2 regions of the Streptomyces sp. NPDC005576 genome follow, and region 1 is predicted to be linked to the other one. Evidence: riboswitches for the same ligand, from Rfam matches in the RefSeq annotation. Region 1 holds a riboswitch; the other holds the start of a gene.

Region 1 (7,148 bases):
CGCACGTGCGGGAGTTCCGTCATGCTCACGAGGTGGTCGAGCTGGGCCCGCATCACGCGCCGGCCGCCGACCTCGCGCCGCAGCACCGCCTCGTCGAGCACGGCGGTGAGCCGGAGCGGGGCGTCGCACCGCAGCACCGACTGACGGGCGAGCCGCACTTCGACCAGGGCGTCCAGGTGCGCCTCCGGTATCCCGTCCAGCGCCGACTCGGTGACCGACCGCGCGTAATCGGCGGTCTGGAGCAAGCCGGGAACCACCGAGGTCTCCAGGGTCCTGGCCGTCTCGGCCTGTGCCTCCAGGGCGATGAAATCGCGGTACTGCGGCGGGATGACCGCCCGGTACGCGTGCCACCAGCCCGTGTCGCGACCGTCAGCCGATCCTGCCAGCGCCGAGAGCAGGGTGCGGAGTTCGGGGTCGGCGACGGCGTACGCGTCGAGCAGACGGCCGACGTCGGCCGGGGACACACCGCTCGCACCCGTCTCGATCCTGCTCACCTTCGACTGGTGCCAGCCGAGCATCGATGCCGCCTGCTGACTCGTGAGTCCCGACGAGTGGCGCAGACTCCGCAGCTCCTCACCGAGTTTGCGACGGCGTACGACGGGGCCGTTACCCATTGCCGGTCTCCTTCCGCCGGTCGGCCTGGAAGGCAAGTGTGCCGAATGTTCGAGCCCCGCCGAGCCGGAGTTCACCGCATTGAGCGATAGATATATGCATATCTCGGCAGATCGTGCCTGCACGGGCTCAGGCGGTGGCACTCTGGCGCCAGGCACAATCCGGGCCGATAGGGGTCGCCCGGGCGGAAAGGGACGGCGTCGCCATGGCAGACCATCAGGAAGCACATGTCACCCTGCCGAGCGATCCGGTGTCGGTGTCCGCGGCCCGCAGACACGTGGCCCGCGTGCTCGCGGAGTGGGGCATGCACGACGACACGGACGACGCCGGGACGATCCTCCTGATCGTCTCGGAACTCGCCACCAACGCGGTCCTGCACACGCGCGGCCAGTCACCCGCGTTCACGGTGCGGCTGGTGCTCGACCGCGACGAGGAAGTGCGGCTGGAGGTGACCGACAGCCACCCCAGGTGGCCCAGACGACTCCCCGCGGCCGTGCAGCAGGACAACGGGCGTGGTCTGGCGATCATCCGGGCCCTGGCCAAGGAGTCCGGCGGGCGGTTCGGTGTGGCGCCGACCGCCGAGGGCGGCAAGACCGTATGGGTCGCACTGCCCTGGTCCGTTCCGGTGCGGGGCTGAGGGCGCGGCCGGTCCGGAAGCGGCGCCCGCGCGTACCGGCGCGGACGGCCGCTTCCGGACCGGCCGCCGCTCACCGGCCGCCGCTCACCGGCCGCCCGGGGGTCCGGCGCTCGTCAGCGCACCCGCCCGTACCAGACCCGCTTCGTCCAGATCCGCTCCAGCCGGACCACGGACCCGGTCTTGGGGGAGTGCCAGATCTTGCCGTTGCCGGCGTAGATGCCCACGTGGTAGACGCTTCGACCGCTGTGGAAGAAGACCAGGTCACCTTTCCTGCGCTGCGAGGAAGTGATGTGGCGCGTCTTGTTGTACTGCTGCTGCGCCGTGCGGGGCAGTTTCTTGCCGACGCGCTTGAACGAGTAGAGGGTCAGCCCGGAGCAGTCGAACCGGCGGGGACCGATGGCACCCCACTGGTAGGGGGAGCCCTTCTTCGACGCGGCGACCCGGAGCGCCTTCGTCGCGTGGGTGGCCGCCTCGGCGTCGGAGACCAGGCCGGGGGCCAGCATGGTCGAGCTGAGGGCCAGAGCGAGGACCGAGGCCGTACCGGCCCGGGTGAGCAGAGACGGGACATGAACCTGCGCGGTCATGCGCAACCCTTCGTCAGCCGCCTGTGAAGGATGACCTGTCGGGTTCGGGCTGGCGAAGTTGCCCGGCCGCGCGTTGCGGCTTCACCCCGAGGGACGGCCGGTTGCCCGGTCGACCCGTAGTGCTCGGGTCCTCCACTCCTGCCGATCCACTCCTGTCGACCCGTCATCCGCTCGGCGGCAGGACTCGGCGTCCGCGCGGACCGCCCCGTCAGGGTGGCGGGGGCTTGTCGTCCCACGGATCTTGACCCACGTCGTGCGGAATTTTCGAGGTGACAGTGGCAGCCAGGACGGTCGGCCCCCGTTGCGCCGGGAGTGTGGGGGAGCGTCCGGCGCGGCCGGGGGCGCGTACCCCGCGTGGCTCCGCCGGGCTTTCGCAGTAAGGCAGTTCGCGCATGAGGAGAACGTGAGGGAGTGCAAATCGGGAGAGGTGATTGGCGGGCTGATTCCCTGCGCCGAACAGGCGGAAAATCGGATATTCATTACGGCGTGTCGCGGGAAAGGGAGACCCCCTACGGTCCGGCACGCCCCTCGACCCCATGGAGCGTCACCCCCACGGGATCTGCCCGGAACCGCCAGGAATGGCCCGGAACGGATCGAGACGCCCCAGATGATCGATTCCAAGGGTTGGCTGCGCCCATGAGACGAGGGAGTCCACAGTCAGGTTGTGACGCCAGACATGGACTCCCTCGCGGCCGCACTCCACGTCAGGACCGACGACCTGCTGGAGGGTTCGCCGCAGCTCGCCCCCTGGCGGCCGGTAGTCGGCATAGCGCCGCGGCTCAGCGATGCCGAACTGGTGACGCTGTCGATGATGCAGGCGATGCTCGGCAACACCTCCGAAGCCCGGTGGCTGCGGATGCCTGGGCCCACCTGCGGCACCTGTTCCCTGTCGAAGCAGCCCGGCTGCAACAAGAAACTGCGCAAGGCGGCCGACCTCATCCCGCACGTCTTGAGCGAGTTGGCCACGGACACCGCGCGGTGGACCGACGGCGTGTGGGTGGTGGACTGACCGCCGCCATCTGGCACAACGAGCACACCGGGCAACCCGTCATGCGATCGCTGACTGCATACGACCATCGACGGCTTGAATCGATCATCTACGGTTCCGCCATGACGACTGTCGAGCCCCGCCCCGATCTCCGGCCCCCCGGCCTGAACGCCGACGAGCAGACCACCCTGCTGACCTTCCTGGACTACCTGCGCGAGTCCGTCCTCGCGAAGGCGGCCGGCGTCCCGGAGCCGGCGGTCCGCACGGCCGGCGTCCCTTCCGGGACCAGCCTGCTCCGGCTGCTCAAGCACCTGACGGCCGTCGAGCTCAACTGGTTCGTCTGGGCCTATGCCGGCGCCGACCGCGAGCGCTGGGAGGACGAGGGTGCGGTGTCCGCCGACGACACCGCCTCGGACGTGGCGGAGGCCTATCGCGAGGCGATCGCCCGGGCCAACGAGGTTGCCCTCGCCTGCACCGACCTGGACCGCCCCGGCGCCCGCTCGCTGCGCGAGACCCCGCCGCCCTCGATGCGCTGGGTGCTGGTCCACATGATCGAGGAGACCGCCCGGCACGCCGGTCACGCGGACATCCTGCGCGAGCAGATCGACGGCTCGATCGGGCGGTGATGCGGGTGCGGTAAATCAGGTGCGATCGCACCGATCAACCGGTCATGCGAGCCTTGACCGCCTATGACCACTGAACCCCTTGGAATCGATCATCCAGGAGTGGAGTCGCTTCGGCGGACCGGGTGGCCGGACGGATCGGTGGTGAGCCAGGACCCGTCCCCGAGGGGCTGGAGGTCGTAGGGATTCCCGCTGTGGGCGTCGAGCGCGGCCCGGATGTTGCCGGAGCGCGCGTCCACGCGGTAGTGGCGAAACCACTCCTCCTCGTCCTCGGTCTCGCCGGCGAGGGTGACGACGACGGTGTCCGGGCTCAGGTAGCCGCCGCACCACTCCACGCAGATGTTCTCCGAGTCGTGCCCGAAGGCATCGACGGAGAGGGCGAAGGTGACCTCGCCGTCCGGGTAGGCGTGGATGGCCATGTCGCCCTGACAGTGATCGACCGTCATGAAGTGACGTCCGTCGGGTGACAGATCGATGAGGCACCTGTCGGTCCAGGGGTAGCGGTGGAGAGCCATCCGCCCCTCGGCCCACGACGCGCGGTGGATGACCGAACCGTCCTGCCCCTCGCCCACGTTCAGGAGGAGCTCGCCGCTCGCCCGGTGCACGAGCTGGATCCCACCGTGTCCCACGGTGTCCAGGTCCGCCTGAGCGAGCACCGCCCCGGTGCCGGCATCCAGGGCCAGCCACTGGTCGGAGCGGTCACGGCCGGCCATGGTGTCCGGCCGGTAGACCCAGACCGTGAGTCCGTCCGACGACAGCGCACAGCCGGGCGTGTGTCCGTGCCGTCTGTCCGACCCCGGTACGAATTCCGACCGCCAGACCTCGGCCCCGTCGGCCGTCACGCAGACGGCCGCGTTCAAGGTCGTGTAGAAGACCCGTTGGAGACCGTCGGCAGCGGCGTGGTCGACCACCTCGTCCCCGGCGGAAGGCCGGAAGATCAGGGCGGGCGACAGGACCCCCCGGGCATCGGCGGTGAGGTCGTAGGCGCATATGTCCGTGCCGACGAGCCGTGTGACCTGAGGGACGTGAGTGGAGCGAGTCATGCCCGGGAGGCTACGGGGAATGACCGGGCCGGTTCCGCCGTGGGCCGGGTTGCGCGGGGAGTGGAGGGAGCCCTCGGCCGTCTCCAGCCACTCCGATGCCACTCCGATGCCACTCCGATGCCACTCCGATGCCGCCCGGGCGCCGTCAGCTCCCCGTCTCCGGGGGCAGCATCGGGACGTCACCTCGTCGGGGGCGGTACGGGTGGGTGGTGCGGTGCTCCGCGACGCGCTCGTACGGGCCCCGGATGCGGGCGGTCGCGGCGTCGGGGCGGGGGCACGGTCGAAGTCGTGGGCGAAGGGCCGCCCGGCCGGCCCGTACGGAAACCCCGAGCGAGTCGCGCTGTCGGACGAGCTCCCGGCTTCCGGCCTCCGGGGCGACGGCCGCCACCCCGCCGACGCGGGCAGGCGGGGTGTGGTACTACTCCCCGTGCCGCCGCCGGACCATGTCGGCGCCCGGGGCGCGCCCACCCCGGCATGAGGGCGCCGGTACCGCCCCGTACACCCGGGGGCGGTAGGCGAGGGGTGGTGCCGCGGACGGTGCGTGCCGTATACGAGGCGAGGGCACGGAGGCGGCGTGGTGGTGCCTCCCCGGGGCACGGGCCCGCCCACCGCGGGCGTGCCCCGGCGCCGGCCGACGTCCGAGCGGGAGCGTCCCAGTTAACGCGACGGAAAAACTTTGGTCCTAACGTGCGTTGCCTGGCCGGTGACGCCCGCCTCGGCACCCGACGAACGAGTCGGTGTCCGACGGGGCTCCACCGCGCCGGGGCCGGTACCGGGCGCGAGACGATGAGGTGGAAGCGTGCAACTCACCCCGCACGAGCAGGAACGCCTGCTCATCCATGTGGCCGCCGACGTCGCCGGGAGGCGCCGGGCACGCGGCCTCCGGCTCAACCATCCGGAGGCGGTCGCGTTGATCACCTCCCACATCCTCGAAGGCGCCCGCGACGGCCGGACCGTAGCCGAACTCATGGCGTCCGGACGCACAGTGCTCACCCGCGCCGACGTCATGGAGGGCATCCCGGAGATGATCCACGACGTCCAGGTGGAAGCCACCTTCCCGGACGGCACGAAGCTCGTCACCGTCCACGAACCGATCGTCTGAGGGGCGCCGTGATTCCCGGAGAGGTCCTTTACGGCAAGGGGGCCGTGCCGATCAACGAAGGCCGCCCCGTCACCCGTCTCACCGTCCTCAACGCGGCCGACCGGCCCGTACAGGTCGGCTCGCACTACCACTTCGCCGAGGCCAATCCCGGCCTCGACTTCGACCGCGGTGCCGCCCGCGGCCTGCGGCTGAACATCGCCGCGGGGACGGCCGTGCGCTTCGAGCCCGGCATCCCCGTGGACGTCGAACTCGTGCCGCTCGCCGGCGCGCGCGTCGTCCCCGGCCTGCGCGGCGAAACCGGAGGTGCCCTCGATGGCTGAACTCGACCGTGCCGTGTACGCCGACCTGTTCGGCCCCACCACCGGCGACCGCGTCCGGCTCGCCGACACCTCCCTGCTCGTGGAGATCGAGGAGGACCGCTCGGGCGGCCCCGGACGGGCCGGCGACGAAGCGGTGTTCGGCGGGGGCAAGGTCATCCGGGAGTCCATGGGACAGGCCCGCACCACCCGCGCCGAGGGTGCCCCCGACACGGTGATCACCGGAGTGATCGTCATCGACCACTGGGGGATCGTCAAGGCGGACATCGGCATCCGTGACGGGCGGATCACCGGCATCGGCAAGGCCGGGAACCCCGACACCATGGACGGGGTCCACCCCGAACTCGTCATCGGGCCGGAGACGGAGATCATCGCGGGGAACGGCAAGATCCTCACCGCGGGCGCCATCGACGCGCACGTCCACTTCATCTCGCCCACCCTCGTGGACCAGGCGCTGTCGTCCGGGATCACGACCCTCGTCGGCGGTGGAACCGGACCGGCCGAGGGCACCAAGGCGACCACCGTGACCCCGGGCTCCTGGCACCTCGCCCGGATGTTCGAGTCGCTGGAGGCGTACCCCGTCAACATCGGCCTCCTGGGCAAGGGCAACACCATGTCCCACGAGGCCATGCGGGCCCAACTGCGCGGCGGCGCACTGGGATTCAAGATCCACGAGGACTGGGGGGCGACACCCGCCGTCATCGACGCCTGCCTGCGGGTCTGCGAGGAGAGCGGCGCTCAGCTCGCCATCCACACGGACACCCTCAACGAGGCCGGTTTCGTGGCGGACACCCTCGCCGCCATCGCGGGCCGCACGATCCACGCCTACCACACCGAGGGAGCCGGTGGTGGGCACGCCCCCGACATCATCACCGTCGTCTCGGAGCCGTACGTCCTGCCGAGCTCCACCAACCCGACCCGCCCGCACACCGTCAACACCATCGAGGAACACCTCGACATGCTGATGGTCTGCCACCACCTGAACCCGGCCGTCCCCGAGGACCTGGCGTTCGCCGAGTCCCGCATCCGGCCGTCCACCATCGCCGCCGAGGACATCCTGCACGACCTCGGCGCCATCTCGATCATCTCCTCCGACTCCCAGGCCATGGGGCGGATCGGTGAGGTCGTCCTGCGCACCTGGCAGACCGCGCACGTCATGAAGAACCGCCGGGGCGCACTCCCCGGTGACGGCGCTGCCGACAACCACCGGGTACGTCGCTATGTCGCCAAATACACGATCAA
Region 2 (7,148 bases), on a different contig from region 1:
GTGCCACCGTCCCGCAGCACCACGTCTGCCTCCCAGTGGTCGGGGTACGCGTGATGCGGACTCTGCTCCGGCGTGGGCTGCATGGGGAAAGCGTACGACCGACCCGCGCTCCGGGTCGGGTTCGCGGGGTGTCCCGGGCGCCCGGGACGTGCGGACGGCGGGTCCGGATGCGTCGGGCCTGACGCGCCGGCCGGCCCACGGGTGGCCGGGCCCGGCGGGACCGGGCCGTACGGGCACCGAATCCGCCGGACACGGGTCGCGGCGGATTCGGTGCCGGGGCAGGCTGGGAAGCCCACCGGCAGGTCCGCCGGCGGGAGGGTACGCAGGTCCACGCCCCCGTGCCACAATGGTCTAGACAAATCAATTACCGGTCAGGACATCGCAGATCCACGAAGGGCAGAACCATGGTTGAGCGCCGTGTCAACGTCGGATGGGCCGAAGGCCTGCACGCCCGCCCCGCTTCCATCTTCGTCCGCGCCGCCACGGCCTCCGGGGTTCCGGTGACGATCGCCAAGGCCGACGGCAACCCGGTCAACGCCGCGTCGATGCTCGCGGTTCTCGGGCTGGGCGCGGAGGGCGGCGAGGAGATCGTGCTCGCCTCCGGGGCGGAGGGTGCGGACGCCGCGCTCGACCGGCTGGCGAAGCTGGTCTCCGAGGGGCTCGACGAGCTCCCGGAAACGGTCTGACACGAATCCCGAAACCCCTTCCGTCGGACTTCCTGACGGAATTCTCGCTCGACCGGGCCGCACCGTCCCTCACGGACGGCGCGGCTCAGTCATTTCTCGGGCCGATCGCGCACACGTGAATTCCGGCAGCACGGAGAAGGCTCCGGATATTCGCTCCCCCATTTGTATACGGCGAGTTTGTTAATGACGGGCACCCGAGGTGTTTACGGGATGTTGCGAAGTGCTCACCCGGGACTGTTTCACCGCTCTGAGGGGCCTGCGCGGCCGGTGCGCGGCGAGCGAACGCTCCGCGTGCTGCGCGGCCAGCCCCCTCGCGCGTTCCGCGTCGCCCCGGGCGACCGCGTCCACGAGGGCGCCGTGTTCGGCCCACGACTCGACGGGGCGGACCGGCTGCTCGACGGCGTACATCCAGGCGACCTTGTGCCGGAGCTGGGTCAGCAGCGCGATGAGGCCGGGGCTGCCCGACGCCTGGGCGAGCGTCTCGTGGAACCAGCCGCCGAGGGAGCGCAGGTCCTCCCCCTCCCCCCGGCGGGCCCGCTCCTGCCCCAGCTTGACCAGCCCGCGCAGGACCTTGAGGTGCGCCTCGGTGCGGCGCTGTGCAGCCCGGGCCGCACCCAGCGGCTCCAGCAGGAGCTTCATCTCCAGGAGGTCGGCCGCCTCCTGCTCCGTGGGCTCGGCGACGCAGGCGCCGGCGTGCCTGCGGGTGACCACGAACCCCTCGGACTCCAGGGTCCGCAGCGCTTCGCGCACCGGCACGCGTGAGACGCCGTAGCGCCGCGCCAGGAGTTCCTCGGTGAGGCGACTGCCGCGTTCGTAGACGCCCGAGACGATGTCCTCACGGATTGCCGTGCATACCGAGTGCGCGGGAATGCGCATGTCCGAACCTCCGCCTTAATCCCCGCGAAACGCGGCCGATCGAAGCCTGCACCGTGACTCTATTGCAATCTGCGTGAATTTCCGATGGCGTACCGGAATTCGCACATATCTTTTGCCTGCGGTGTCTGCCTGCGGGAGGGGTTTCGGGTGATATGCCGAAGCCGCGATATGCCGGAGCCCCGGCGCGGGGCCGGGGCTCGGGGGCGATCGGCACGGGTCCGGGCCGGCCTCCATCGGTCGTCGGTCAGGGGTGTCCGGCGGCGGTCGCGCCGGACGGCGGGCGACCCGGGCGGGGTCGGGCGCCGTGGGCCCCGGCAGCGGCGGGTGGGGCCGCGGGGTCAGGCGGTGAGGCCGTGGGCCCGCAGATACGCCACGGGGTCCATGTCGGAGCCGTACTCCGGTCCGGTGCGTGCCTCGAAGTGCAGGTGCGGGCCGGTCGCGTTGCCGGTGGCGCCGGAGAGGCCGATCCGCTCCCCGGAGGAGACGCTCTGGCCGGCGAGGACACCGATCGAGGAGAGGTGGCCGTACTGGGTGTACGTGCCGTCGGTCATCCGCAGCACGATGTTGTTGCCGTACGCGCCGCCCCAGCCGGCCTCGACGACCGTGCCCGCGCCCACGGCGAGGACGGGGGTCCCGGTGGCGGCGTGGAAGTCGACGCCGGAGTGGCTGCCGGAGGACCAGAGGGAGCCGCTCGACTGGTAGCCGGTGCTGATGTAGGAGCCCGCGATGGGCAGGTGGAAGGAGTTCAGCCGGACGCGCTCGGCGGCGCGCGCGGCGCGGGCCTTCGCCTCACGGGCTTCCCTGACCCGTACGGCGGCCTCGGCCCTGGCCTTGGCTTCCGCCTTCGCCCTGACTTCCGCCCCGCGCTGCTGGGCCTCCGCCTGGTCGGCTATCCGGTCCGCGATGGAGTCGCCGAGCGTGACGGCCCCGATGAGGCCGGTCGAACCGGGTGACGGGGTGGTGGGGCCGACGGCGAGTGCCGGGGAAGCCATCGAGCCGACGACGCCGGTCGCGGCGAGGGCGCAGGCACCGGCGAACCGGGCGGTGGTACGCGTCAGACGGCCCGGGGCACGATGGGTCCCGGTGGCACGGGTGAACGCCATGGAGGAGCGGATCCTTTCCTTCCTTCTCGCCTACCGGGTTAGCTGACGGGTTCGGAGCAGGAAGGTCTCCTACGGGCGTTCGCGTCTCTCACGAGACGCGGGTGCCCGATTCACCCCAGGGACTTCACGGGTCCCCGGCTCCCCAGGCTCGCGCCTGACGGGGACTCGGCGATGACTGTCCGGCACCGCGAGTGCGGTACACAGTCGACGGACAGCCGGACCGACGCTAGGCCGCGGCGCTTTCGATCACCAAACGGACAGCGGGTTTTGTAGCACATCCCACAGGGCAGACGGGCATGCTCCCGGCAAAGGGGACAAACAGCGCGACCCCGGCGAGAGATCTCCCGCCGGGGTCGCGCTGCCGGGGCGTACCCGGTCGTCGTGCGAAGGACGGCCGGTCAGCCGTTCACGACCGTCACCTCGCCGATGCCCAGCGCGCGGACGGGCTCGGCGATCTGCGACGCGTCGCCCACCAGGACCGTCACCAGCCGGTCCACCGGGAAGGCGTTGACCACCGCGGCGGTCGCCTCGACCGTGCCGGTCTCGGCGAGTCGTGCGTACAGGTGGGCCTGGAAGTCGTCGGGCAACTGCTGCTCGACCTGGTCGGCGAGGGTCGCCGCGACCGAGGCCGCCGTCTCGAACTTGAGCGGGGCGACCCCCACGAGGTTCTGGACGGCGGTCTCGCGCTCGGCGTCCGTCAGCCCGTCCGCCGCGAGGGTCCGCAGGACCTTCCAGAGGTCGTCGAGCGCGGGGCCCGTCGACTCGGTGTCCACCGAGCCGCTGATGGCCAGCATCGCCGCACCGGCCGGCCCGGAGTCCGGGCCGCCGGCGGTGGAGCGGAGCACCTGGGCGAAGGCGCGTACGCCGTAGGTGTAGCCCTTCTCCTCGCGCAGCACCCGGTCGAGCCGCGAGGTGAGCGTGCCACCCAGGCAGTACGTACCGAGGACTTGGGCGGGCCAGACACTGTCGTGCCGGTCCGCGCCGATGCGGCCGATGAGCAGCTGCGTCTGCACGGCTCCGGGGCGGTTGACGATGACCACGCGGCCGGTGTCGTCCGCGGTGATCGGCGCCACCGGGCGGGGGGTGCCGGCGTTGCCCGACCAGTCGCCGAGGGTGTCGGCGAGGAGGGCGTCCAGGTCGATGCCGGTGAGGTCGCCGACGACGACCGCGACCGCCGTGGCGGGGCGGACGTGGGCGTCGTAGAAGGCGCGGACGGCGGCGGCGTCGATCCGCCGCACGGTGTCCTCGGTGCCCAGACGCGGGCGCGACATCCGGGCGGTGGCCGGGAACAGCTCCTTGGAGAGCTGCTTGGCCGCGCGGCGCGCGGGGTTGGCCTGCTCGTGCGGGATCTCGTCCAGGCGGTTGCCCACCAGGCGCTCGATCTCGCTGTCGGCGAAGGCGGGGGCCCGCAGCGCCTCGGCGACCAGGCCGAGCGCCTTGGCCAGCCGGGAGGCGGGCACCTCCAGCGAGACCCGGACGCCGGGGTGGTCGGCGTGCGCGTCGAGGGTGGCGCCGCAGCGCTCCAGCTCGGCGGCGAACTCCTCGGCGCTGTGCTTGTCGGTTCCCTCCGAGAGGGCGCGCGCCATGATGGTGGCGACGCCGTCCAGTCCCTCGGGTTCGGCGTCGAGCGGCGCTTCGAGGTGGATCTCGACCGCGACGACCTGCTGGCCGGGGCGGTGGCTGCGGAGCACGGTCAGCCCGTTGGGCAGGGTGCCGCGTTCGGGCGCGGGGAAGGCCCAGGGACGGGCGGTTCCCGGGGTGGGCTGCGGGTGGAAGTCCATGGCTACTCCAGTCACGGCGGCGTCGCTCACTTGCCGTCCTCCTCGTCGGCGTCGGTCTCCGCGCCGTCCTCGGCAGCGGTCCCGTCGTCCGGCTCGGCCGGTTCGACCGGCTCGTAGACCAGCACGGCACGGTTGTCGGGGCGCAGTGTGGCGGCCGCGACCTCCCGCACCTCGTCGGCGGTGATGTCGAGGACGCGCCCGACGGCCGTCAGCGCGAGCTGCGGGTCGCCGAAGAGCACGGCGAAGCGGCAGAGTTCGTCGGCACGGCCGGAGACCGTGCCGAGACGGTCGAGCCACTCGCGCTCCAACTGGGCCTGCGCGCGTTCCATCTCCTCGGGCGTCGGGCCCTCGGTGGCGAACCGCGCCAGCTCCTCGTCGACCGCGCTCTCGATGCTCTCGACTTCCACGCCGCCGGACGTCTTGACGTCCAGCCAGCCCAGCGAGGGCGCTCCGGCCAGCCGCAGCAGCCCGAATCCGGCGGCCACCGCCGTGCGGTCGCGGCGCACCAGCCGGTTGTGGAGCCGGGACGACTCGCCGCCGCCCAGGACGGTCAGGGCCAGGTCGGCGGCGTCCGCCTCACGGGTGCCATCGTGCGGCAGCCGGTAGGCGGCCATCAGCGCGCGGGCCGGGACCTCCTCGTGAACCACTTCGCGCAGCTGCCCGCCGATGGTGCCGGGGAGTGTGCCGTCGCGCGGGGGCTTCTTGCCGTCGTGGGACGGGATGGAGCCGAAGTACTTCTCGATCCAGGCGAGGGTCTCGTCGGGGTCGATGTCGCCGACGACCGAGAGCACCGCGTTGTTGGGCGCGTAGTACGTACGGAAGAACGCCTGGGCGTCCTCCAGCGTCGCCGCGTCCAGGTCCGCCATGGAGCCGATCGGCGTGTGGTGGTACGGGTGGCCCTCCGGGTAGGCGAGCGCGGTGAGCCGCTCGAACGCGGTGCCGTAGGGGACGTTGTCGTACCGCTGGCGGCGCTCGTTCTTGACGACGTCCCGCTGGTTCTCCATGGACTCTTCGTCGAGCGCGGCGAGCAACGAGCCCATCCGGTCGGCTTCCAGCCAGAGCGCGAGCTCCAGCTGGTGGGTCGGCATGGTCTCGAAGTAGTTGGTGCGCTCGAAACTCGTGGTGCCGTTGAGCGACCCGCCCGCGCCCTGGACGAGTTCGAAGTGACCGTTCCCCTTGACCTGCTTCGAGCCCTGGAACATCAGGTGCTCGAAGAGGTGCGCGAGACCGGTGCGCCCCTCCACCTCGTGACGGGAGCCGACGTCGTACCAGAGGCAGACGGCGGCGACCGGGGTCAGGTGGTCCTCGGAGAGCACCACGCGCAGGCCATTGGCCAGACGGTGCTCGGTCGCTGTCAGGCCGCCGGAGCCGGCCTGTGCGGTGGCCGTGTGACCCATGGGCATGTACGTCCCTTCGATCGCGGTACTGGACTTTCTGCCAGACCTGCCACTGTAAGCAAGCGCACGGGTACCTGGCGAAGTTCCCGTTCCTTCGATGTTGTGCTCGTTGGTAGTTCTTGACGACTGATGTTGACGCGTGGTGTCGACGCCCGCGCACAGGGGGTCGACCGGGGCGTCGGATCCGTGTCCGGAACGGCGCCGCATCCGCGTCGGGTAAGGCGTCCGGTACGGCCGGAGAACCGTGGGGAACGGGCGTCCCGGCGGGTCCCGGCAGGGCCCTTGGGACGGGTCGAGGTCGGCGCTGTCGGCGAGGCGGTCCACAATGGTCCGCGTCAGAACCTCAGGTTGCCCGACAGAATCTGTGAAGGAGTCGCAGCCGCGATGGCCCGCCGCAGCACGAAAACCCCGCCGCCGGACGACTTCGAGGAGAAGATCCTCGACATCGACGTCGTCGACGAAATGCAGGGCTCCTTCCTCGAGTACGCGTACTCGGTGATCTACTCCCGGGCCCTGCCCGACGCGCGCGACGGCATGAAGCCCGTACACCGCCGCATCGTGTCCCAGATGAACGAGATGGGACTGCGCCCCGACCGCGGGTACGTCAAGTGCGCCCGAGTGGTCGGCGAAGTCATGGGCAAGCTGCATCCCCACGGCGACGCGTCGATCTACGACGCCCTGGTGCGCATGGCGCAGCCGTTCTCCATGCGCCTCCCGCTCGTGGACGGACACGGCAACTTCGGCTCCCTCGGCAATGACGACCCGCCGGCCGCCATGCGGTACACCGAGTGCCGCATGGCCGATGCCACGTCCCTCATGACGGAGTCGATCGACGAGGACACCGTCGACTACCAGTCGAACTACGACGGGCAGGAGCAGGAGCCCGTCGTCCTCCCGGCCGCCTACCCGAACCTGCTGGTCAACGGCGCGTCCGGGATCGCGGTCGGTATGGCGACCAACATGCCGCCGCACAACCTCGGTGAGGTCGTCGCCGCCGCGCGCCACCTCATCCGGTACCCCAACGCCGACCTCGAAGCGCTGATGCGGTTCGTCCCCGGTCCCGACCTGCCGACCGGTGGCCGGATCGTGGGCCTGAGCGGCATCAAGGACGCCTACGCCGCCGGGCGTGGCACGTTCAAGATCCGGGCCACGGTCGCCGTGGAGAACGTCACCCCGAGGCGCAAGGGCCTGGTCGTCACCGAACTGCCCTTCACGGTCGGTCCGGAGAAGGTCATCTCCAAGATCAAGGACCTGGTCTCGTCGAAGAAGCTCCAGGGCATCGCCGACGTCAAGGACCTCACCGAC

The links. A riboswitch is a leader RNA that binds a small molecule or an ion and turns the genes downstream of it on or off. The one in region 1 is predicted to bind cyclic di-AMP.
Region 2: it holds a riboswitch for cyclic di-AMP, as region 1 does, so the genes downstream of both, ACFYPN_RS06680 (M23 family metallopeptidase) here and ACFYPN_RS16720 (C40 family peptidase) in region 1, are expected to answer to the same signal.

What each region holds. Positions count from the first base shown of each region.
Region 1 covers NZ_JBIAJC010000008.1:241,991-249,138, forward strand. The annotation lists gene ACFYPN_RS16710 (helix-turn-helix transcriptional regulator) at 1-614, opposite strand, end outside; gene ACFYPN_RS16715 (ATP-binding protein) at 818-1,249, shown strand; gene ACFYPN_RS16720 (C40 family peptidase) at 1,363-1,833, opposite strand; cyclic di-AMP (ydaO/yuaA leader) riboswitch at 1,837-2,020, opposite strand; gene ACFYPN_RS16725 (hypothetical protein) at 2,498-2,842, shown strand; gene ACFYPN_RS16730 (DinB family protein) at 2,944-3,447, shown strand; gene ACFYPN_RS16735 (hypothetical protein) at 3,537-4,487, opposite strand; gene ACFYPN_RS16740 (urease subunit gamma) at 5,287-5,589, shown strand; gene ACFYPN_RS16745 (urease subunit beta) at 5,598-5,909, shown strand; gene ACFYPN_RS16750 (urease subunit alpha) at 5,902-7,148, shown strand, end outside.
Region 2 covers NZ_JBIAJC010000003.1:107,082-114,229, reverse strand. The annotation lists gene ACFYPN_RS06695 (GNAT family N-acetyltransferase) at 1-83, opposite strand, end outside; gene ACFYPN_RS06690 (HPr family phosphocarrier protein) at 405-686, shown strand; gene ACFYPN_RS06685 (GntR family transcriptional regulator) at 867-1,562, opposite strand; gene ACFYPN_RS06680 (M23 family metallopeptidase) at 1,901-2,665, opposite strand; cyclic di-AMP (ydaO/yuaA leader) riboswitch at 2,678-2,846, opposite strand; gene ACFYPN_RS06675 (pitrilysin family protein) at 3,064-4,446, opposite strand; gene ACFYPN_RS06670 (pitrilysin family protein) at 4,473-5,849, opposite strand; gene ACFYPN_RS06665 (DNA topoisomerase IV subunit A) at 6,228-7,148, shown strand, end outside.